DNA from 3 places in the Acidilutibacter cellobiosedens genome. Region 3 is predicted to be linked to each of the others. Evidence: riboswitches for the same ligand, from Rfam matches in the RefSeq annotation. Region 3 holds a riboswitch; each other region holds the start of a gene.
What was found. A riboswitch is a leader RNA that binds a small molecule or an ion and turns the genes downstream of it on or off. The one in region 3 is predicted to bind thiamine pyrophosphate.

Region 1 (7,708 bases), 820 kb from region 3:
TGTAGGTGTAGAAGGGGATATTTATTATATCGTCATGGAATATATAAAGGGCAAGACTTTAAAGGAAGTCATCAGAGAAAAAGGAAAACTTTCCTTCGAGGAGACGGTTGACTATTCGATTCAGATAGCAGAAGCTTTAGCCCATGCTCATGCCAATCATATTGTTCACAGAGATATAAAGCCTCATAATATAATGATTACAGAGGACGGAAGGGTTAAGGTAACGGATTTTGGAATAGCACGGGCTGCGACATCTTCTACCGTTACAAATACTAATAATGTTTTAGGCTCAGTTCATTACTTTTCTCCGGAACAGGCAAAAGGCGGATATACGGATGAAAAGTCCGATATCTATTCCCTGGGAATAGTGATGTATGAAATGATTACGGGAAGGGTTCCTTTTGAAGGGGAAAGCCCGATTTCCGTTGCATTAAAACATGTTCAGGAGGAAATAGTACCACCTTCTCATATAGACCCCACCATTAACAAAAATCTTGAAAAGATTATAATGAAATGTGTCAGAAAAGACCAAGTGGAAAGATATAAAAGTGCAAATGAACTTCTGGTTGATTTGAAAAGAATTAAAAATAACTGGGATGATGACATGGTTGGAGAAGATGATGTTTCATTAGACTCACCTACCAGAATTATACCTGTTGTGAAGGAGGAGAGTCCTAAAAACATGAAGAAGAAGAAAAAAAAGAGAAACGGAAACAATAGGGTTGTATTTTTTGCAATACTTGCTGCATTTCTTCTTGTTAGTGCCATGGCTTTCGGATTTTGGCAATTTAAAGATAAGTTTCTCTCTACGACCGTGAAAGTCCCGGATGTAAGGGGACTTCAGGAAGATAAGGCTAAGGAAATGATTGAGGCAGAAGGGCTGAAATTTTCGGTTAAGAGCAGGATATTCAATTCGGAATTTGAGGAAGGAGATGTCATTTCTCAAAGTGAGAATCCTGGAGATACTGTCAAGAAAGGATATCCTATAGAGGTTGTGGTTAGCAAGGGAAGTAAACTCGTAAAAGTACCTAATTTTAAGGATGAGGATATAAGCAATGTAGATTCCCTGTTGTCTGAGAACGGTCTTAAAGATGGCGGAGCAGAGTATGAATTTGACGAAGAAATACCGGAAAATATAATTATAAGTCAGGACCCGGAAGCATATTCGGAGGTACCGGAAGGTACAAAGGTACATTTTGTCGTAAGCAAGGGGCCGAAAGTTAAAAACGTGATTATGCCGAAACTTGTAGGAAAGACCCTTGAAGAGGCATTACAGATTATAAAGGAAAAGGGCTTAACTAAGGGAGAAGTTGTACCTCAGCCCAGTGATGAAGTAGAAGAAGGCAAGGTTATATGGCAAAGCTACGAGCAGGGAAATGAAATTGAAGAAGGTACCGCAGTTGATTTATATGTAAGCAGCGGAAAAGGCGGAGGATCAGGAGACAATAACGGAGATAATGATGATAAAGACAATCCTGATGATAATAAAGAAATTTCCAGTGATTTGAATATAACAATACCTCAAGATAAGAGTCAAACCGAAGTTAAAGTTCTTAAAATAGACGGAGGAGCAAGTACTGTTTACTATGATAGGATTCACTATCCTTCCGACGGAACCATTGTTATACCTATAAAGGGAACTAAAAATACTAAGTTTGAAGTATACTTTGATAATACTTTGCAGGCAACCAAAACTTTGGTTGATTGATAATTTGTTTTTAATTTTTCATAAGGGAGGGCTATAATGCTGGAGGGTACAATAGTAAAGGGGATAGGCGGCATTTATTATGTAAACACAAAAATAGGAATGTATGAATGCAAAGCAAGAGGGATTTTTAGGAAAAAGAATATTACGCCCCTTGTAGGAGATAATGTGTTAATCGATGAAAATCCCTCGGCTCATACAGGGTATATGCTAGAAATCAGAGAAAGAAAAACGAAATTTGAAAGGCCTCCAGTAGCTAATATTACCCAAACTGTAATAGTTATGAGTATCAAAAATCCTGATATTAACTTGTGGCTTTTGGACAGATTTTTGATATTAGCCAAATATGAAAAAATAAAAGAGATAATATGTATAACTAAAAATGATTTATGCGTTAACAAGGAAGAAATTAATTTGATAAAGAAAATTTACAATTCCGCCGGATATGAAGTATTGGGACTCAGCAAATTTTTTGATGAAGGAATGGATAGATTAAGAGAGATTTTAAAGGACAACATAACAGTATTTTCTGGGCCTTCCGGAGTAGGAAAATCTTCACTGCTGAATAAAATACAGCCGGATTTGAGTTTGCAGACGGGAGAAATTAGTCATAAGACTAAAAGAGGAAAACATACTACAAGACATGTGGAATTACTGGAACTTAAAGGCGGAGGCTATGTAGTAGATACTCCGGGTTTCAGTACTTTGAACATTGAATTTATTAAAAATGAATCAGAGGTTCAGCAGTACTTTAATGAGATAGCGGAGAATAGCGGCAATTGTAAGTTTTCCGACTGCCTTCACTATAAAGAGGTTGACTGTGAGGTAAGGAGGAAAGTTGAAGATGGAGTCATAAGCAGGGAAAGATATGAAAATTATTTGAGATTTCTTCAAGAGATAAAAAGTAACAAAAGGAGATATTAAAATGATAAAGATCGCACCATCAATATTATCTGCTGATTTCAGCAATTTAAAAGATGAATTGAAGAAAGTGGAAGAGGGAGGAGCGGATTTTATTCATCTGGACATTATGGATGGAAATTTTGTTCCGAATATTACTTTCGGACCTCCTGTGATTAAAAGAATAAGAAATGTAACAAAATTACCTTTTGATGCTCACCTTATGATAGAAAATCCCGAAAGGTATATAGATGATTTTGTAGATGCAGGGGCAGACATTATTACCGTTCATGAAGAATCTACCCGCCATCTTCACAGGACAATTCAGAGCATTAAGAATAGGGGAATAAGGGCAGGAGTAGCGTTAAATCCCTCAACGCCTTTAAATAATATTGAATATATCATGGAATATATCGACATGGTATTAATAATGACCGTGAATCCGGGATTCGGGGGCCAGTCCTTTATTTCGTCAATGAAGAGGAAAATTTCAGATCTTAAGGATATTATTGATAAGAGAAAATTAAACATCGAAATACAGGTAGACGGAGGAATAAAGTTAGATAATGCAAGAGAAATAGCCAATCTGGGAGCAGAAATATTGGTAGTAGGTTCCGGAATATTTGCGGCAGAGGACCCAACAGAGGAGACAAAGAAATTTAAAAATATATAGTGAAATTTTATATGATTCATGTTATAATAAGGGTGCAAAATAAAATATAGTTTTAACACTAGGGGAGTCGCAATGACTGAGAGGGAAGTTAATCTTCCGACCCTTGAACCTGAAATGGATAATACCAGCGGAGGGAAGTGTAATTGTTTATGATTAAAAACCCATTGCCTTTTCAGGTAATGGGTTTAATTTTTTATTAGGAGGGATTTATAATATGTCGGATTCAAAGAAATGGAGTACTAAAATGATTGCTGAAGGCGGAATAATGATTGCATTGGCTACTCTTTTAAGTTATGTAAAGGTGTATGAAGCTCCTCAGGGAGGCTCCATAACTGCCGGAAGTATGATACCTATCATGATATTTGCAATAAGGTGGGGAGTAGGACCGGGAATAATAGTTGGAGGAATATATGGTGTGCTTCAGTGTATACTTAATCCTCAAGTCTATCATATTGCTCAGTTTTTCTTGGATTATCCTTTGGCTTTTGCTTGTTTGGGTTTTGTAGGAATTTTTAATTTTAAGAGAGAAAAATATACGACAAAGGATTACATTATACTTATAATAGGTATATTATTATCTGTAGGAGGAAGATTTATATGCCATCTTCTTTCCGGAGTAATATTCTTTGCCGAATATGCAGGAGGGCAAAATCCTTGGATATACTCTGCAGGATACCAGATGAGTTATCTTCTTCCAGAGTTTATTATATCGTCCGTAGTAATGTCTATACTGCTGAAACCTTTGAGTAAACTTAGAAAATAAGATTGAGGGGATTTTATGAAGGGGCTTATTATATCAAACGGAGAAATTAAGAATGACAAATTATTAAGAGATGTGGCAAGAGATTCGGATTATATAATTTGTGCCGACGGCGGAGCTGACTATATAGCCGATACATCTATCAAGCCAGACTTCTTGATAGGAGACTTTGATTCTATAGATAAGGATACGTTTAGAAAGATGGAAAGGGATAAGGTGACAATTAAAAAGTTTCCCATAAAAAAGGATTATACGGATACAGAATTAGCCATCAACATTCTTATTGAAAAAGGTGCCGAAGAGATAATTTTTATGGGAGCAACGGGCTCAAGATTAGATCACAGTCTTGCCAATATTCATCTTCTCTATAAATTATATAAAATGAATATTAAAGGAACTATTGTTGATGAAAACAACAAGATATTTATCGGATATGGAGATATTGTTATTGAAAAAGAGGAAAATACCTATGTTTCAATAATCCCCATGTGGGAAAGGGGAAGCATAGTTACATTAAAAGGTTTCCAATATGAAACAGATAGAAAAAAGTTCGAATTTTCTTCATCCTATGGAATAAGCAACAGAATAGTCAAAGACAGAGGAGAAATTAAAATCGAGTCGGGAGAATGTATAATTGTTATATCCAAGGACTGATCTTCTTTATATGGAAAATACAATTTTGTAACTATAATATATATATCTGAATAATATGTAGTAAAGTTTGTGGCAAGAGGTGGTGGTTTTATGAGAGGGGGGAAACCTTGGCATATTAGACCTCCGCATAGATGTAGACGCGGTCCCTTCAGAATAATAGGACTGATTTTGATGATATTGGGAGGAATATTAATTATTAAGGTAATACCGATTAATTTTTGGCTTCTTATATTTGCTTTTGTTATATTCATAACAGGTCTTCTACTATATAAATGCGGATAGACACAAGGGGACGGTTCTTCCGTGCTGTTTAAACAGCACGGAAGAACCGTCCCCTTGTGTTAAATTATAATGCTCTTGTTACATTTCCGGATCTTAAACATCTTGTACAAACGTAAATCCTTTTTGGGGATCCATCAACAATGGCTTTAACTTTTTTTATGTTAGGAGACCAGGTTCTGCTGCTTTTTCTATTTGAAAAGCTAACCTTCTTCCCGAATGTTTTTTCTTTTCCGCATATTTCACAACGTTTTGACACAAGAAACACCTCCTCAAATCTATGCTGAATTTCATTATTTTTCATATGCTTTATTATTACAGCATATAATTATTCAATAACAACATAATCTATTTTAACATAATGGATATTAAAAATGCAATACGTAGAATTAAATTTAAAAGATAAACAGCAATAGTTGAACTATTTGATATAATAAGGTAAAATGTAATCATATAAATATTTAGGAGGAGGTAGAATATGCCAGCGAAATTTAATGACGAATACGGATATATTTCCATAGATGATGATGTGATAGCAACAGTTGCAGGATTATCCGCAATGGAATGTTACGGAATAGTAGGTATGGCAACCAAGAGTGCTACGGAAGGCTTCTTTGAGTTATTAAAATGGGAAAATCTATCTAAAGGAGTGAAAGTTCACACAAATGAAACACATATAGTTGTTGATTTATTTGTCATACTTCAATATGGAATAAGAATGACGGTAGTTGCCGAAAATATAATTGAAAAAGTTAAATATAATGTTGAAAATCAAACAGGACTGAAGATAGAAAAAATAAATGTGTTTATTCAGGGTGTTAGGGTACAAAAGTAGTAAAGGAGGTACTTGATATTGAATAAGGAATATATAGACGGCCAGGATCTCAAAAAGTTATTCATAGGAGCAGCAAACTATTTAGATCAACATAAAGACGAAGTAAATTCTTTAAATGTTTTCCCGGTACCTGATGGAGACACAGGCACAAATATGTCCTTAACATTGAAATCGGCTGTAAAACAAATATTGAATCTTGAGGAATTAAGCGTAGATAAAGTAGCAGCAGCAGCAAGTAACGGATCCTTAATGGGAGCAAGAGGAAATTCAGGAGTTATACTTTCTCAGCTTTTTAGAGGCCTGTCTAATGGATTGAAAGGGAAGAAAGTGGCTTATATAAAGGATTTTGCGGAAAGCTTCAATATGGCTCAGGAGACCGCATATAAGGCCGTCATGAAGCCAACGGAGGGTACTGTTTTAACGGTAGCAAGAGAATGTGCCGACAAAGCAGCACAGCTAAGTAAAGATGAAAAATATATATCCGAATTTTTGTATAAAATAATAGAATACGGTAATGAAGTACTTAATAAAACTCCTGATATGCTTCCTGTACTTAAACAAGCAGGAGTAGTTGATGCAGGAGGAAAGGGGTTACTAGTAATACTTCAAGGTGCATATAATACTTTGAATACTGACGAGGAAATTGAATTTCATGAGACCAGTACAGGTGCAAAGACTCAGAGTCAGAATATGAATTTCCATAAGGATATTGATACCAATGATATAAAATTCGGGTACTGTACTGAATTTTTAGTAAATAATACGGATAAAAATCCCCAAGTCTTCAGAGAGGAATTAGCTCCCCTTGGAGACTCTCTTCTTGTGGTAGGGGGAGATAATTTTATAAAAGTTCATATTCATACAAATAATCCCGGTATAGTTTTGGAAAAGGCAGTAGAGATTGGAGAATTAAATGATATTAAAATCGATAATATGAGACGTCAACATCGAAGGCTTGTTGTTACCGAGGAAGAAGAAAAGAAAGCAGAAGAGAACGAAAAAGAAGAAGAAAATTTGGAAAATGATGAAATCAGAAAGTACGGAATCATAACTGTATCAATGGGGGATGGAATATCCGAAGTTTTTAAGGGATTGCATGCGGATTATATTATACCTGGTGGACAAACAATGAATCCCAGTACGGAAGATATATTGAATGCTGTTAATAAAATAAAGGCAGAAAATATTATTATATTCCCGAATAATAGCAATATAATTCTTGCAGCGGAACAGGCTAAAGAATTAAGTGACAAAAATATATATGTGTTTCCTACGAAGACTATCCCTCAGGGAATTTCTGCCCTGATATCCTTTAATGAAGAATTAAGTGTTGAAGAAAATATTGAGAATATGAAGGAAGCAATTGGGGAAGTAAAGACAGGGCAAATAACATATGCCGTGAGGGATACGGAGATGAATGGAACAAAGATTAAAAAAGGAGATATCATAGGAATCTCAAATGGAGATATAAAAGCTACAGGTCAAGATGTTCAGGAGGTATCTGAGAGGCTTTTAAACGATATGGTTGATAAAGATACGAGTATTGTAACTATATTCTATGGAAATGACACAGAAAAAGAGCAAGCTGATGAGTTGGCTGGAAAAATAGAAAAAGAACATAATGACTGTGATATAGAAGTTATATATGGAGGGCAGCCTTTATATTATTATATTTTTTCGATAGAGTAATTTCTTCTTCCCCTATTTTTATAGGGGAAAATCTGTTTAAGAGGTGAAAAAATGGATAGATTATCAGCGTCTGTCCAATATGTAAAAGGTGTTGGACCCAAAAGAGCAAGCAGACTTAAAAAGTTGGGGATAGTAACGATAGAGGATTTATTGTATTACTTTCCGAGAACATATGAGGATAGAACCAAATATTCCAAAATTAGGGATTGTGCG
Region 2 (7,708 bases), 250 kb from region 3:
TCGTCACCTACCTCTTTATCAATAGGTAAAGATTCCCCTGTCATAACTGATTGATCAATAGAAGTTTGTCCACTGACAATGATTCCGTCTACTGCAATAGTTTCACCTGCAAGAACTCTCAATTTATCTCCGACTTGGACTTTCTCGGCAGATATAACACTCTCAACTCCGTCATTAATAACTCTTGCTGTCATAGGAGTTAAATGAATCAGTTTTTCAATTCCTGCACGTGCTTTTGCTCCCGTTCTCTCTTCCAATAGTGAACCGACGGCCATAATAAAAGCAATTTCACCGGCAGCGAAAATTTCCCCAATGAATATGGAAGCAACTAATGCCAAGGATACTAATAAATCTGCTTTTATGTCAAATTTAGTAAACAGTCCAATAGCCGCATCTTTCAAAATCGGTATTCCACAAAAAATAATTGCAACCCATGCTGCATCAACAGAAAAAATACTCAGGTGAAAAAAACTGATTATCAATGAAATAGCCGAAATTATAAGAAAAAATATGTCTCGCTTTTCCTTATTTTTATCAAAAATCTTTACAGATTCCATATGCTCACCTTCTTTCTTTACTATGTTACATACCTATACCCCTATATGTATATAATATAGGAAAAAAATAATTTTGTCAATAATAAAATACGGGTCATAAAAAAACAGCCGTTATATTCTAACAACTGTTCTTTGTTATTTATGCTAAGACATTCTCGAAAAATGCTCTATTGCTTTTGCAAATTGAGCAATAGTTTTTTCTGCATCTCCGTGCTCGATTCCATCTCTTACGCAATGGTTTAAATGACCTTCTAATATAATCTGCCCCACTTTATGCATTGCACTTTTGGCAGCATTGATTTGAATCAGAATATCTTCACATGGAACATCTTGATCAATCATTTTATCTATGGCATTTATCTGACCAGCAATTTTCTTGATTCGTCTATGCAAATTATCCGCATCCATACATTGACGCATTTTATCGCCTACTTTCATACTTAATCACCATTAGATTATAATTATAAATTATCATTGATATGTTTTTCTGTCAAGAAAAATACATATAGTATTCATCTATTGTAACTTTTCCCATTCAAGAAATACTTCTTCAAATTGCATCTCTAATGTTTCTTTTTCATTAAACAGTTCACTAAGCCGTACCGCATTTGAATTATTTAAATTCATAAGTTCATCAATAAGATTTAATTTTTCTTCAATGGAATTCATTTCTTCTTCCAATTTTTTTAATTTCTGGTTCTTATCCGGCATTTTAACTTTCTTCTCGGGTGTTTTCCGAACTTCTTTTATATTTTCCTTCGGAAATTCAACTTCCAGATCCTTCTTTTTCTCTTCCAAATATTCATCATAATTCATTGGGTATAATTTTCCATTTCCATTGTCCAATACCATGATTTTATCGGCAATCTTTCTTATAAAATATCTGTCATGGGAAACAAATAATAGAGTTCCGTCATAGTCCGTTAAAGTTTCTTCCAATACTTCTCTCGAATCCATGTCTAAATGATTGGTAGGCTCATCTAAAATCATAAAATTTACCTCTTCATATAATAAAGAACATAATTTCAGCCGCCTTTTTTCTCCTCCTGATAAGGTTCTAATTTTCTTATTTACATCCTCCTGAAAATATAAAACTTTAGCCAGTTCTGATCTTGCCTCACTTACAGTAACTTTGTGCTCCTCTATAAAATATTCAAGTAATGTTTTTTCTTCATCTCTAAAAATTACATTCTGAGGAAGATAACCTATTTTTATACTGGCTCCCAAGGAAACGCAACCTTTATCTGCCGGTATCTTTCCCAAAATAATTTTCAGTAAAGTGGTTTTTCCGCTTCCGTTATTTCCCATTATACATAATCTATCCTGATAAAATAGCGTAAAGGACAAATCAGAGAACAACATTTTTTCTCCAAAGGATTTCTCAATCATCTCCGCTTTAAGAACAATTTTCCCAGAACGTTGCGCCTTTTGGTGAGGTAATCTGATCTTTCTGCTTTCCAACACGGGACGGTCCAATACTTCTATTTTGCCTAAACGTTTTTCAATTTCTTTAGCACGTTTATACATAACTTCACTATCTCTCATTTTTCCCCATATTCTAAATCTTTGAACCTGCTTTTCCATTGTATCGATTTTTTTCTGTTGATTTTGGTATGCCTTATACTCCAATAAAAATCGTCTTTCTCTCTCTGCTGTATAATCACTGTAATTCCCATCATATAATTCCGCTTTGTCAGAATGCAACTCTATAATTCTGTTCACTACATTATCGAGAAAACATCTGTCATGGGAAATGACTAATACAACTCCTTTATAATTTTTTAGAAACTCTTCCAACCACTCAACAGAAGAAATATCCAAATGATTGGTAGGTTCATCCATAAGAAGAATGTCCGGTTCTTCCAAAAGAAGTTTTCCCAGCATAACCCTCGTCTTTTCTCCTCCGCTTAATTCTTCAAATCTCATTTTCCTATATGAATCCGCAATATTTAGCCCATTATATATTTTGTTTATACGGGTTTCAACTTCGTATCCCCCGTTTATCTCATATTGTTCCATAAGATACCCGTATCTTTTTAATACTTTATCTAAATTTCCTCCCTTCAATTTTTTTATTTTCTGCTCAACAGATTTCATTTCCTTCTTGATTTCCCAAAGTTTCTGAAAAGCCAGTTCAAATATTTCCATAACAGTCGTATCCGGCTTGAATTCAAATATTTGATCTAAATATCCAACCTTTGTATCCTTACTGAAATTTATACTCCCTCCCTGATAATCTTCAGCTCCTATGAGAATCTTCATCAATGTGGTTTTCCCGCATCCGTTTTTTCCGATAAGCCCTATTCTCTCGTTTGTCTTCAATTCAAAGGATATATTTTCAAATATTTTATTTGCACCATAATATTTAATTAAATTATTTATACTGCATTCAATCATTATTATCTTCCTTTCCATATTTATTACGCTGCAAACGTCCTTTTCCCACCCGACCATAAAATATATATAAAAAAACCCAAAGCCAAAATTAGCCTTGGGTTCCACTGGACATGTTTAAATATGTTTATCCCTCAATACTAATATGGTTTTTGCAGCTTGAATCTATTTTTGGACGCACCTATCCCGTAAAGAGAAAAATTTGCGTTAATATTCGATTCAAATACAATCCATCTTAATATTGTGCTCATTTAGTAAAGCTCCCCTTAATAATTTAAATACCTTCTTTAATTATATGTAAGAAATATAGTACTGTCAATTATTTTTGATGATAGTTTTGGTCAATCCATTTTGATATAAATCATAAAAATGGTGGGTAGGACCGCAGCCTTTACCAATAGCAAGTGAATGACGAATGGCAGTTGTGACATATTCCTTTGCTCTCCTTACAGCTTCCTGCAAATCAAATCCCAAAGATAAGTTGGAAGCAATGGCAGAAGAATATGTACAGCCTGTACCATGGGTATTTTTTGTATTGATACGTTGTGCTCTGAAATAATAAAACTGTTTGCCATCATATAGAATATCCAAGGCATCTCCAACAGCATGACCTCCCTTGACCAGCACATTTTTCACTCCCAAATCATATATATATTTTGCCCCTTGTTCCATATCTTCAGCAGAATTTATCTGTATTCCGGAAATTCTTTCTGCTTCCGGAATATTTGGTGTAAGAACATCTGCCAGGGGAAGTATTTCATGAATCAGTATATCAATGGCACTGGGATTCATGAGAGGACACCCATTTTTAGCATACATAACGGGATCGATCACTACATTTTGGGGTTTATACTCCTTAAGTTTACGTGCTACAGCTTTCATACAACAAGGCTGAGAAAGCATACCCACTTTTACGGCATCTACCCCGATATCCTCAAAAACGGCATCAATCTGTTTTTCAATCATCTCAGGAGCAACATCCTGTATATCAATAACACGGGATGTATTCTCCGCAACTACCGATACGATTACGCTCATGCCGTAAACGCCATGGGCCGCAAAGGTTTTAAGATCAGCTTGAATTCCCGCACCGCCGCTACAATCAGAGCCGGCAATTGTAAGAACTTTTTCCAAATTTATCTCCTCCTATAAATTAAAAATGGCACCTGCCGATCTTGGCAAGCACCATTTATTAAATACAATCATACAAATTTTGCTTCCCTACGCCAGTCTTAACTAACAGGTTCAAAGGGTCAGGTTTTACCTTCTCAACTCAAAGGAGTCCCCCCGCAAATATCTTTTGTTAATTATAATAACACTTTTTACTTTCAGAATCAATTGCTTCATGATAAATTTATCTATAATAATGCATATAATTAATATATTAACACTTTCCTGAATGAAAATCATAATAGGCATCTTCCATATTTTCGTGTTGATAAGTTTTTTTATTTGCTGTATAGTTATTATGTAATATAATGAAAAGGTATCCATTAAAGCATTAATATATTAACAAAAACTTTTTTTGAAATCCATTTAGGGTCAAGTCTGTAATAAGACAAAATAGAATTTTTTTATGGGTTATAAAAATAATTTATAGTTTGGGGGAAATTTATGACAGAGTTAATTTATGGTTTAATTGGAGGCACTGCCTTATTAATGTATGGAGTCGACAAAATGGGAGACGGGCTTGAAAAGGCTTCCGGTGAAATGATGAAAAAAATGCTTTCCGTTCTGACAGGAAGAATATGGAGTGCGTTTTTAGTCGGTACTTTTCTGACAGCCCTTGTTCAAAGCAGTACCGCAGTGACTGTACTAACTGTAGGTTTTGTCAATGCGGGTCTTATGAATTTTTCTCAAGCCATAGGAATAATATACGGAGCTAATATCGGCACTACTATAACGGCTCAACTTATGGCCTTGAGTTTTGATTTTAAGCTAACGGATATAGCTCTTCCAATACTCGGAATTGGTTTCGGAATAAATTTTTTCAGTAAAAATAAAACCGCCAAAAATATCGGTAATGCAATTATGGGTTTTGGAATGATGTTCTTAGGGCTAAAAATATTAAACAGCGGAGTACCGTATATGGAACACAGTAAAACTTTAAGGTACTTCTTTGAGACCTACGCATCCGTTCCCGTTATAGGAATATTACTGGGTGCTTTTGCTACTGCTATGGTTCACAGTAGTAGTGCCACTGTAGGTTTAGTAATGATATTGGGAAAAGCAAATCTAATAAATTTAAAGTCTGCTGTCTGTATTATGCTGGGAGATAATATAGGCACTTGTATTACCGCTCAGCTTGCGAGCTTGACAGGAAACATAAATGCCAGAAGAACAGCCTGGGCACATACTATCTATAATATTTCCGGTGTCTTGATTGCTGCTTTAATTTTGCCTCAATTTGTTCATGCAATACAAATTGTTACAAATTACATACAACCTAACGCAGATATAGGAGCTCAAATAGCAAATTCTCATACAATATTTAATGTCTTAAGTGCCCTTATATTTTTGCCTATAACTAAATACTATGTAAGATTCTTAGAGACTATAATTAAAGATAAAGGACCTAACTATGAAAGCCCTTCCATATACTTGGACAAACTCCTTTTAGATACTCCTGTTGCTGCTTTTAAAGCTATCATATCAGAAATAACAAGAGGCGCAGAAATATCTGAACAGATGCTGAAGGATGTAATGGAAGCCTTTTACGACAATGAACTTGATAAGATAAATAAAGTTCATGAATATGAAGAAACAGTAAATCAAATGCAAAAAGATATTACTACTTATATAGTTGAATTATCTAAAAGAGCTCTTTCAGATTCGGGTTCCATAATGGTACCGGCAATGATAACCAGTATTAACAACATAGAAAGAATAGGAGACCATGCTGAAGACATTGTAAAACTTATAGAAATCAAAGTTGAAAAAAAACTTGTGTTTTCAAACGAAGCAATAGATGAACTTCATGAGCTTCAAAATGTAGTCATCAAAATGTATGATAATACTATAAAAGTTTTAAAAGAAAAAGACATTCCCCTTTTAATAGAAACTTTAAAGCTTGAGGACAAAGCCGATGACCTATGTAAAGAATTTTCCAATGCTCATGTGAAAAGGTTAGAAAATGGAACTTGTTCTGTAGAATCAGGAATTATATTTTTAAACATTATAACTCATTTTGAAAGAATTGCCGATCATATATATAAAATATGTTTAGCTTCTAAAGATGAACTGCAAGGAATACCAAGAAATAATTAGAGAAATTTATAAGAAAGGCTTCCATTAATATATTGTGTTTTAATGGAAGCCTTTCTTGAAACCCATTTTACGGAAAGTATATTAAGGTAAGTGGGGTTTATAATTTATGTATATCTTCTTCCGTATAAACTTCAATACCGTTTTTGATTAGAAGTTCAGACGTTATTCCGTTCCCCGGAACTACTCTCCCTGAAAATGTTCCATTATATATAAGTCCACAACCGCAGGAAGGGCTTTTTGATTTTAATATTGCCTTTTTTATACCCATAGCTTTTGCTATGGATAAAACTCTATTTCCACCTTCAGTAAATTCTTTGGTAAGATCCTTCCCATCTCTCCTGATTACTTTTCTGTTTCCTCTTTCATCTATAATAATCTCACATGGAAGCCTCGGAGTACATAATCCCGATAATTGCTCGGGACATAGGGCAATAGCCTTGCCCTGATTGATCAATTCAATTATACCTTCATTTCCTTTGCTTTTTCCGTCATACCTGCAATTAAAACCTGCCAAACATAAACTTACCAAATACATTTTATCGCCTCTTTCTTTATTAATACATATCAGGGAATATAATCTATTTTGTCTTGTTTATAACATATAAATAATGAATCATGTCCATATTGTAATAATGCTTTGTAAACTGCTTTTCAATTTTCATTCCTACTCTTTCGGCAACATGCTGAGAAGCATAATTATTATCACGTATAATACTTACAACCCTCTTTTTATTTAATACATTAAAAGCATATTCTTTGCAGGCAATTGCTCCTTCTGTAGCATAACCTTTATGCCAAAATTTTCTTTTAAGTAAATATCCTATTTCAAGCTCCTGTTTGTTCTCTACATTCTGCATGGTAAGTCCTATCTGCCCTATAAAGCAATTGGTATTTCTATCAACCACAGCCCATAATCCAAACCCAAAATTTTTATATCTTCGGAATTGATTATTAAGCCAATTTCTCACTTCCTCGTCACTAAAAGCATGTTCATATGCATACATGGTTTTCTCATCCTGCAGAATCTCACATAGATCATCATAATCTTCCCAAGCCAATTCACGTAGATAAGTTCTTTCTGTTTCCAAAATCCTTTTCAACTCTTTGCACCCCCTATCTACGTTCTATTATAATTTAACTTCAACATCATTTCCATATAAATAAAAAAGGCTTCTATTGAAGCATTATAAACTAATGAAGCCTTTCTTTGAAATTCATTTAAAGTCAAGTGTAAATTAATGAAAAACAGCTTTGAAAAGCTATTCTTAAAAATTATTTTTCAAGTCCAACGGATTTAATTGTTTTCAATACACTTTCTGCACTTTCCTTGAGCTTATTAATCTCATCGTCGGAAAGAGGCACTTGAATCCTTTTTTCTATACCGTTCTTCCCTATAATAGTGGGAATACTCAGTGCCACATCTCTTAATCCATACTCGCCCTCAAGAGTTGAGGAAACAGGCAAAATAGTACGCTCATTAAGCAAAACTG
Region 3 (7,708 bases):
AACGGAGTACTTAATAAGATCAGTTTTTCTCAATTTTCCACTAATCCGGATGTGACAAGAATTGTTCTTCAGCTGTCCCAGGAATCAGGGTTTAATGTTATAAAGTCCGGTGACGGAAAATCTTTAGAAGTATCCTTGCTTAACAACGTAACTAAGGTATCTATGGAGAAGGTCAATGGAAAAGACGGAATAGTTATTTATAATACCGGAACTCCAAAAACAAATATAATAAAGCTTACGAATCCGACGAGAATAGTGGTCGACTTGCTCAATTCACATTTAGCTGATAATAAATACAGCTACGATTATCAGTTAGGGTTCATAAAGGGTGTGAGAGTATCTCAGTTTGAACCGGACAGCCTTTATGATAAAAATAGTAAAATTGTAAGAGTTGTTTTAGATGTAAAAGAAGGAATTAGTGATCCTAACGTAAAAATAGAAAATGACGGTAATAAAATGATAATCTATCCGGAAAAGCAGGCATTGGATGAGATTAGTTATACGGGAACAGGCAATGAACGTTCCTTTAGTGTAGAAGCGCTAAAGAGTACAAAATATGATGTGAAATACGAAGAAAACAGTAAAGAGATAACTATTTCCATACCAAAGGATGACATTCAATTAGAGAATGGTTCCATTTCACCAAAAGATGGAATAGTAGACAGCATACAAGTAACAGAAGATAAGGAATATAAAAATATAAAAATCAGCTTCCAGAGAGATATTTCTTATGAAGTATTATCTGCTGCAACATCTAAGGTAATAAGTTTAAAGTTTAAAAAGAATGTTTCAACCAATCCTAACAGTAAACTTATAGTTATAGACCCGGGACACGGAGGAAAGGATCCGGGAACTGTTCCAAAGGATGTAAAAGAAAAAGATGTGGCTTTAGCGATATCGTCAAAGTTAGACGAAAAGTTAACGGAAAAAGGCTATAATACCATTATGACAAGGGATACGGATGTTTTTGTTGATTTATATGAAAGAGCGGATATTGCCAATAGAAACAATGCCGATTTGTTTATAAGTATCCATTGTAATTATAATGATAATAAAGATATTTCAGGGATTCAGGTGCTGTATTGCCCTGCAAGTGCTCCCAAAGGGGCGGGAAGAAACAGCTATGAATTTGCAAAGGCAATGAAGGAAGAGTTAATTAAAGACCTTGGAGCAGTAGATAAGGGAGTAATTGAAAGACCTAATCTTGTAGTCACAAGAGAGACCAAGATGGACGCCATACTTATAGAAACAGGATTTTTGTCGAATGCGGAAGATGAAAAATTGTTGACTGATGAAGAATATCAGTATAAGATGGTAGATGCGATAATTAAGGGCATAGAAAATTTTTTGAGTGAATAATTAACTAAAAGCGAAGGTAAATCCTTCGCTTTTGAAAGGATTGGGGAAATTATATGTCTGTATTTATAGGATATCTTTTGATATTTTTGGCGAGAGTAACAGACGTTTCTATGGCTACAGTCAGAACACTGATGGTAGTTCAAGGAAGAAAAATTCAAGCAGCTTTCATAGGTTTTTTTGAAGTAATGGTATATGTGGCAGCTCTAAGCAAGGTGGTAAACGGACTTAATGACCCGAGAAATCTTATTGCTTATGCTTTAGGATTTGCTACGGGAAATTATATGGGAATATTAATTGAAAGTAAGATTGCACTGGGAAATTTAACTGCTCAGATAATACTTAAAAGAGAAGATAATGCGGATTTAATTCAATCATTGAGGGAAAATGGGTTTGGAGTAACCGTATTAGAGGGATACGGTAAAGAAGGAATGAGAGAAGTATTACATATTGTTTTAAAGAGAAAAGATTTAAAGGTGCTTGAAAATATATTACATGAGCATGATGAAGAAGCATTTATCACCGTGAATCCAATAACTCCCATAATGGGAGGATATTTTGCAGGAAGTAAAAAGAAATAATCATAGTATTCTCTGCCAGCTAATATAATGTATTAGAAATGGCAAGGGGGGCAGAGAATGAAGATTAAAAAAACCTTATTAATAACAATTATATTTGTATTATGCATTAATTTAGCAGGTTGCAGTCTTAAAGATGGATTTTTAAAGCTTTTTTCTAAGGAAGAAGAAGAAATAATAAGAAGCGATGAAGAAAATTTATTGACAGAAGAAGATGAAGGGTTAAGAAAAACAGTCTTGTATTTTCAAAATAGTGAAGGACTTCTCGTGCCCTTAATGAGAAAGATCCCTTGGGAAGAGGGCATAGCAAAATTAGCACTGAGAAATATGATTGATAGTCCTTCATTGAGAGAAACATTAAGCCCTATAGGATTAATGCCTATTATTCCTGTAGGGACAGAGATAACGGGAATGTCTATTGATGAAGAAACGGGAATATGTAAGGTGGATTTTACGGAGAACTTATTAAATTGCGAAACTGAAAAAAGTGAAGAAAATTTAGTCAAAGGAATAGTATACACTTTGACAGAATTTCCTGCAATTAAAAAAGTACAAATAGTAGTTGGAGGGAAGATACTGCCTTCTCTTAAACATGGGATCGGAATAGGAGAACCTTTGGAAAGAGAGGATATTAACCTTGTAGAAGGTGAGGAAAATGCCAGGTCCAAAGTTGTAGTATATTATAAGGAAAACTACAATCAAGAATATGAATACTACATACCTGTTACTGTACCTACTTTAGCACCTACACCTAATATTTATACCGCCATTGAGCAATTATTTGAGGGCTCTCCTTCCGAAACATTAGGGTTGTATACAGATATTCCGGATGGATTAACGCTTCAAGGTGTGGAGGTAAGAGATGGAACAGCTTATGTAGATGTTTTTGCAGATAAATTAGATGCATTGAAAGAACAATTTGTAATCGATGGTATTACAAAGAATATTGGACTTACCTTAAAGCAATTTGATGACATTGAAAAAGTGGAGTTGTTAATAGACGGTAAAACCTTGGAGGAAGCGGGCATAGATATTGAGCATTATGAAAGTATTCCTGCTTTTGCCAATGAATATTAATAATGTTTGAGTTTATATAAGCTGTTCTTGTAGCAGCTTATATTTTTTTTTAATAGATACTTATACCATTACAATTGTTATGGAAAAATAGTATTAATTCTGTTATTATTAGAATGTAATAATATAGTTGGGAGATGTTTTTATGCAAAGGATAGATAGAAGAAAATATGATGAATTAAGAGAAGTTAATATTACAAGAAATTATTTGAAACATCCCCAAGGCTCAGCACTCATAGAGATCGGGGAAACAAAGGTAATTTGTACAGCTATGATAGATGACAAGGTACCAACTTTTTTAAAAGGGACAAATACAGGATGGATTACAGCAGAATATTCTATGTTGCCCGGTTCAACTATGAATAGGAAAGTCAGAGATTCTTCTCGGGGGAAAATCGAAGGCAGATCTCAAGAAATTCAAAGGTTTATCGGAAGAGCTTTGAGGAATTCGGTTAAGTTAGATAAGATTGGAGAAAGAACTATTTGGATAGATTGTGATGTAATACAGGCTGATGGGGGTACAAGAACTGCATCAATTACGGGAGCATATGTAGCCTTAGTAGAGGCTATGAATAAACTTTATGTTCAGGGGGAATTGCCTTATATCCCTATAACTCATTATGTATCAGCAATAAGTGTAGGAATTTTTGGTGGAGTACCAATATTGGATTTGTGCTATATAGAAGATTATAAAGCAAGAGTTGATATGAATATTGCTATGAATGATAGGGGAGAGTTTATAGAAATACAAGGAACAGGAGAAAAGGGAACATTTACTTATGGAGAATTAAATGAAATGTTGAATTTAGCCAAAAAAGGGAACGAAGAACTCATAAGAATTCAAAAAAGATCTTTAGGAGATATAGGCAAATTAATAGGACAAATTCCGCAATCAGAAGGTGAATAAAATGGAGAGAAGAAAGTTGATCCTTTCTACAGGAAATATTCATAAGGTAGAAGAAATAAAGGATATTCTTGATGGATTCAACATTGAAATTTTATCTAAAGATGAAATAGGATTAAAAGAATTTAGTATAGAGGAAAATGGTACTACTTTGGAAGAAAATGCCATCAAAAAGGCAACAGAAATTCAACAAATAGCCGGAGGAATAGTTATTGCTGACGATACGGGACTTTTTGTAGATAAATTAAATGGAGAACCGGGCTTATATTCTGCAAGATATTCGGGAGAAGGCTCTACATACAGAAAAAATAATAAAAAACTTCTTAACAATCTTAAGGGGGTACCACTAAAAGAAAGAAATGCAGTATTTAAGACAGTTATAGCAATAACAGACGGAAAAAGAACGAAAACTGTAACAGGAGAATGCAGGGGGAAAATAGGATTTGAAGAAAGAGGTACAGAAGGATTTGGATATGATCCTCTGTTTATAGTAGACGGATATGATAGGACTTTTGCAGAATTAGGAGAAGAAATTAAAAATAAAATAAGCCACAGGAGTAGAGCTTTGAAAAAATTAAAAGAAGAGCTAAAAATTTTTTTGAATGAAATATAAACGAAAATTAGGAAACATATGTGAAGGTGATAAGCAGTGAGAATATTTGTAGTGAGTGATACCCATGGAAGAATAAATGAATTTATTAAAAAGGTCGAATACTTAGAAAAACCTGATATGATTATTCATTTAGGAGATTATATCGAAGATGGAATTGAAATTGAAAAGAGATTAAATATTAATACTATAAAAATAAGAGGGAATTGTGATTTTTATACGGAGAAGAAAAATGAGGAGACTATATTGAATATTGGAGATAAGAGAATATTTCTAACCCATGGGCATAAATATAATGTAAAAATGGGTATTCTAAATTTATATTATGCAGGAAAAGAAGAAAATGCAGATTTGATACTATATGGTCATACTCATATACCATCTATTGAAAAGAAGGATGGCATGATTTTTCTAAATCCCGGAAGTCCCTCAATGCCGAGAGGAAGGCATAAGAGGACCTTTGCAATTGTAGAAATCGGAGATAAAATAAAGGCAGATATTATAGAAATTTGATTTTGACGTATTGACAAGGATATTTTTATCTGTTATAATCATATAATGTTAGCAGAAAGGGTCACAGTGTGACAGTGAATTGTGTCAGCGAGAAAGGATTTATGAGTCCTTGCGGGTGTAGCTCAATGGTAGAGTACTGGCTTCCCAAGCCAGTTACGAGGGTTCGATTCCCTTCACCCGCTCCAAATGTTAATTTTGCACCTATAGCTCAGGTGGATAGAGCAACGGACTTCTAATCCGTGTGCCGGGGGTTCGAATCCTCCTAGGTGCACCATTTTTTTGTTGTGGTGGGTATAGCCTAGCTGGTTAGGGCGCCAGATTGTGGCTCTGGAGGCCATGGGTTCGAATCCCATTACCCACCCCAAGATAATTATAATAATAAAAATGACTCATTAGCTCAGGTGGTAGAGCACCTGACTTTTAATCAGGGTGTCCGGAGTTCGAGTCTCCGATGGGTCACTACTTTTATGCGGGAATGGCGGAATTGGCAGACGCGCTAGACTTAGGATCTAGTGTCATTGACGTGGGGGTTCAAGTCCTCTTTCCCGCACCAAACAATTGCAGATTATATTGCGGGGGAACTATATGGGCTGCGGTCCACATGAGTTGAGAAGGTTAAAACCTGACCCTTTGAACCTGTCAGTTAATACTGGCGAAGGGAAGCAAATTGTTACATGAAATGATTAAGGTGCTTTTCTTATAGAAGGAGGCACTTTTTTATTATATAAAACCGAATATGTTGCGGGGGGACTAAGCGGGCTGAAGTCCGTATTAAGTTGAGAAGGTTAAAACCTGACCCTTTGAACCTGTTAGTTAATACTGACGTAGGGAAGCGGAATTTGATAAGAAAGATGTTTGCTGAAATCGGTGAACGTCTTTTTTTATGACTCCTACCGCAACGACGGACTAAAGAAAGGAGTCTATTCAGAATGAATTATAAAACACAGATGGAAGCGGCCAGAAAAGGTATTGTCACAAAGGAACTTTCGCGAGTTGCTAAAGATGAAGGTTTTACAGAGCAGGAACTTTTAGCTCTTGTAGCATCGGGTCGGATTGTGATTCCGGCGAACATCCGCCATAAATCGCTACACCCTTACGGGATCGGCGAAGGTCTGCGGACGAAAGTCAACGTTAATCTCGGTATATCAGGTGATTGCGCAGATTATCATGCGGAAATGGAGAAGGTAAGGCTGGCAGAGAAATTCGGTGCGGAATCAATTATGGATTTGAGTAATTATGGAAAGACACGGGAATTCCGTAAAAAATTGATTGAAATTTCTCTGGCGATGATCGGTACCGTCCCTATTTACGATGCCATTGGGTATCTCGAAAAAGATCTGAAGGAAATCACAGCACAGGATTTTCTGAGAGTCATACGTTCCCATGCGGAGGAAGGGGTGGATTTTATGACCATTCATGCGGGTATCAACCGTCGGGTCATGGAAATTTTCCTGCGCGAAAGGCGGCAGATGAATATTGTTTCACGCGGTGGTTCTCTGATTTTTGCGTGGATGAAGATGACGGGGAATGAAAACCCTTTTTATGAGTATTATGACGAACTGCTCGATATCCTGCGGGAACACGACGTAACCGTTAGCCTTGGCGACGCGCTCCGCCCTGGAAGTATTGCGGATTCGACGGATGCTTCTCAGATTGCCGAGCTCACGGAAATAGGAAATTTGACAGAACGTGCCTGGAAGCAGGATGTGCAGGTTTTGGTTGAAGGTCCGGGCCACATGGCTATGGATGAAATTGCGGCCAACATGAAGATTGAAAAACGGATTTGCCACGGCGCACCTTTTTATGTGTTGGGGCCCCTTGTCACCGATATAGCGCCCGGCTATGACCATATTACGTCGGCTATCGGCGGGGCCATCGCGGCGGCAAACGGTGCAGATTTTTTGTGCTACGTGACCCCAGCAGAACATTTGCGCCTTCCAGACCTCAGTGATGTTAAAGAGGGAATTATTGCTTCCAAAATTGCAGCACATGCGGCGGATATTGCCAAGGGCGTGAAGAATGCACGGATGGCGGATTTCCAGATCAGTGAAGCTCGTCGGAAACTGGAATGGGAGGATATTTTTAAACTCTCTCTGGACGGAGAGAAGGCGAAAGAATATTACGAAAGCATTCCGCCGGAAGACCGGCATAGTTGTTCCATGTGCGGCAAAATGTGTGCAGTACGCACCATGAACCGAATACTGGACGGACTGGATACGAAGCTGAGATGATATCATTAGACTTGATTTGGGGAATACCAGTGGAAGGAGGAATATAAAAATGATTAGTAAGGAAGATATTAAAAACCGAATGATTCAAGCAGTTGAAACCGTAAAGCGGACAAATCCTATGGCAGGATCCATCACGAATTCAGTAACTATTAATTTTGTGGCTAATGCTCAGCTCGCTGTCGGAGGGTCCGCCGCTATGGTTTACCTGCCTGATGAGGGAGAATTTTTGGCGGAAGCCGGCGGCGCCACCTATATAAATGTCGGTACTCTCTTGCCGATTTATGAGCAGACTCTGCCATGTACAGTCAAAGCCCTGTATGATGCTGGAAAACCATGGGTTCTGGATCCGGTCGCAATCGGAATCGGATTACTTAGGACTCAACTGTTACGGCAGTTTAAGGAGTATAAACCAAATGTAATCAGAGGGAATGCTTCGGAAATT

Region 1: another riboswitch for thiamine pyrophosphate. It lies ahead of thiT (energy-coupled thiamine transporter ThiT); the one in region 3 lies ahead of thiC (phosphomethylpyrimidine synthase ThiC).
Region 2: another riboswitch for thiamine pyrophosphate. It lies ahead of thiD (bifunctional hydroxymethylpyrimidine kinase/phosphomethylpyrimidine kinase); the one in region 3 lies ahead of thiC (phosphomethylpyrimidine synthase ThiC).

The regions. Positions count from the first base shown of each region.
Region 1 is NZ_CP035282.1:1,709,230-1,716,937, forward strand. Features, by position in the region: gene pknB (Stk1 family PASTA domain-containing Ser/Thr kinase) at 1-1,708, shown strand, start outside; gene rsgA (ribosome small subunit-dependent GTPase A) at 1,745-2,629, shown strand; gene rpe (ribulose-phosphate 3-epimerase) at 2,631-3,278, shown strand; TPP riboswitch at 3,329-3,431, shown strand; gene thiT (energy-coupled thiamine transporter ThiT) at 3,493-4,041, shown strand; gene EQM13_RS08190 (thiamine diphosphokinase) at 4,057-4,692, shown strand; gene EQM13_RS08195 (hypothetical protein) at 4,783-4,974, shown strand; gene rpmB (50S ribosomal protein L28) at 5,039-5,230, opposite strand; gene EQM13_RS08205 (Asp23/Gls24 family envelope stress response protein) at 5,450-5,806, shown strand; gene EQM13_RS08210 (DAK2 domain-containing protein) at 5,825-7,495, shown strand; gene recG (ATP-dependent DNA helicase RecG) at 7,547-7,708, shown strand, end outside.
Region 2 is NZ_CP035282.1:1,140,893-1,148,600, reverse strand. Features, by position in the region: gene EQM13_RS05445 (heavy metal translocating P-type ATPase) at 1-557, opposite strand, end outside; gene EQM13_RS05440 (metal-sensing transcriptional repressor) at 702-995, opposite strand; gene abc-f (ribosomal protection-like ABC-F family protein) at 1,074-2,972, opposite strand; gene thiD (bifunctional hydroxymethylpyrimidine kinase/phosphomethylpyrimidine kinase) at 3,267-4,085, opposite strand; TPP riboswitch at 4,152-4,250, opposite strand; gene EQM13_RS05425 (Na/Pi cotransporter family protein) at 4,566-6,218, shown strand; gene EQM13_RS05420 (DUF523 domain-containing protein) at 6,316-6,753, opposite strand; gene EQM13_RS05415 (GNAT family N-acetyltransferase) at 6,797-7,318, opposite strand; gene EQM13_RS05410 (L-lactate dehydrogenase) at 7,491-7,708, opposite strand, start outside.
Region 3 is NZ_CP035282.1:886,634-894,341, forward strand. Features, by position in the region: gene EQM13_RS04190 (N-acetylmuramoyl-L-alanine amidase family protein) at 1-1,359, shown strand, start outside; gene EQM13_RS04195 (DUF2179 domain-containing protein) at 1,413-1,937, shown strand; gene EQM13_RS04200 (GerMN domain-containing protein) at 1,995-3,011, shown strand; gene rph (ribonuclease PH) at 3,154-3,915, shown strand; gene rdgB (RdgB/HAM1 family non-canonical purine NTP pyrophosphatase) at 3,917-4,525, shown strand; gene EQM13_RS04215 (metallophosphoesterase) at 4,562-5,035, shown strand; tRNA gene EQM13_RS04220 (tRNA-Gly) at 5,147-5,220, shown strand; tRNA gene EQM13_RS04225 (tRNA-Arg) at 5,233-5,309, shown strand; tRNA gene EQM13_RS04230 (tRNA-His) at 5,323-5,399, shown strand; tRNA gene EQM13_RS04235 (tRNA-Lys) at 5,422-5,494, shown strand; tRNA gene EQM13_RS04240 (tRNA-Leu) at 5,505-5,588, shown strand; TPP riboswitch at 5,600-5,714, shown strand; TPP riboswitch at 5,769-5,884, shown strand; gene thiC (phosphomethylpyrimidine synthase ThiC) at 5,965-7,266, shown strand; gene thiM (hydroxyethylthiazole kinase) at 7,316-7,708, shown strand, end outside.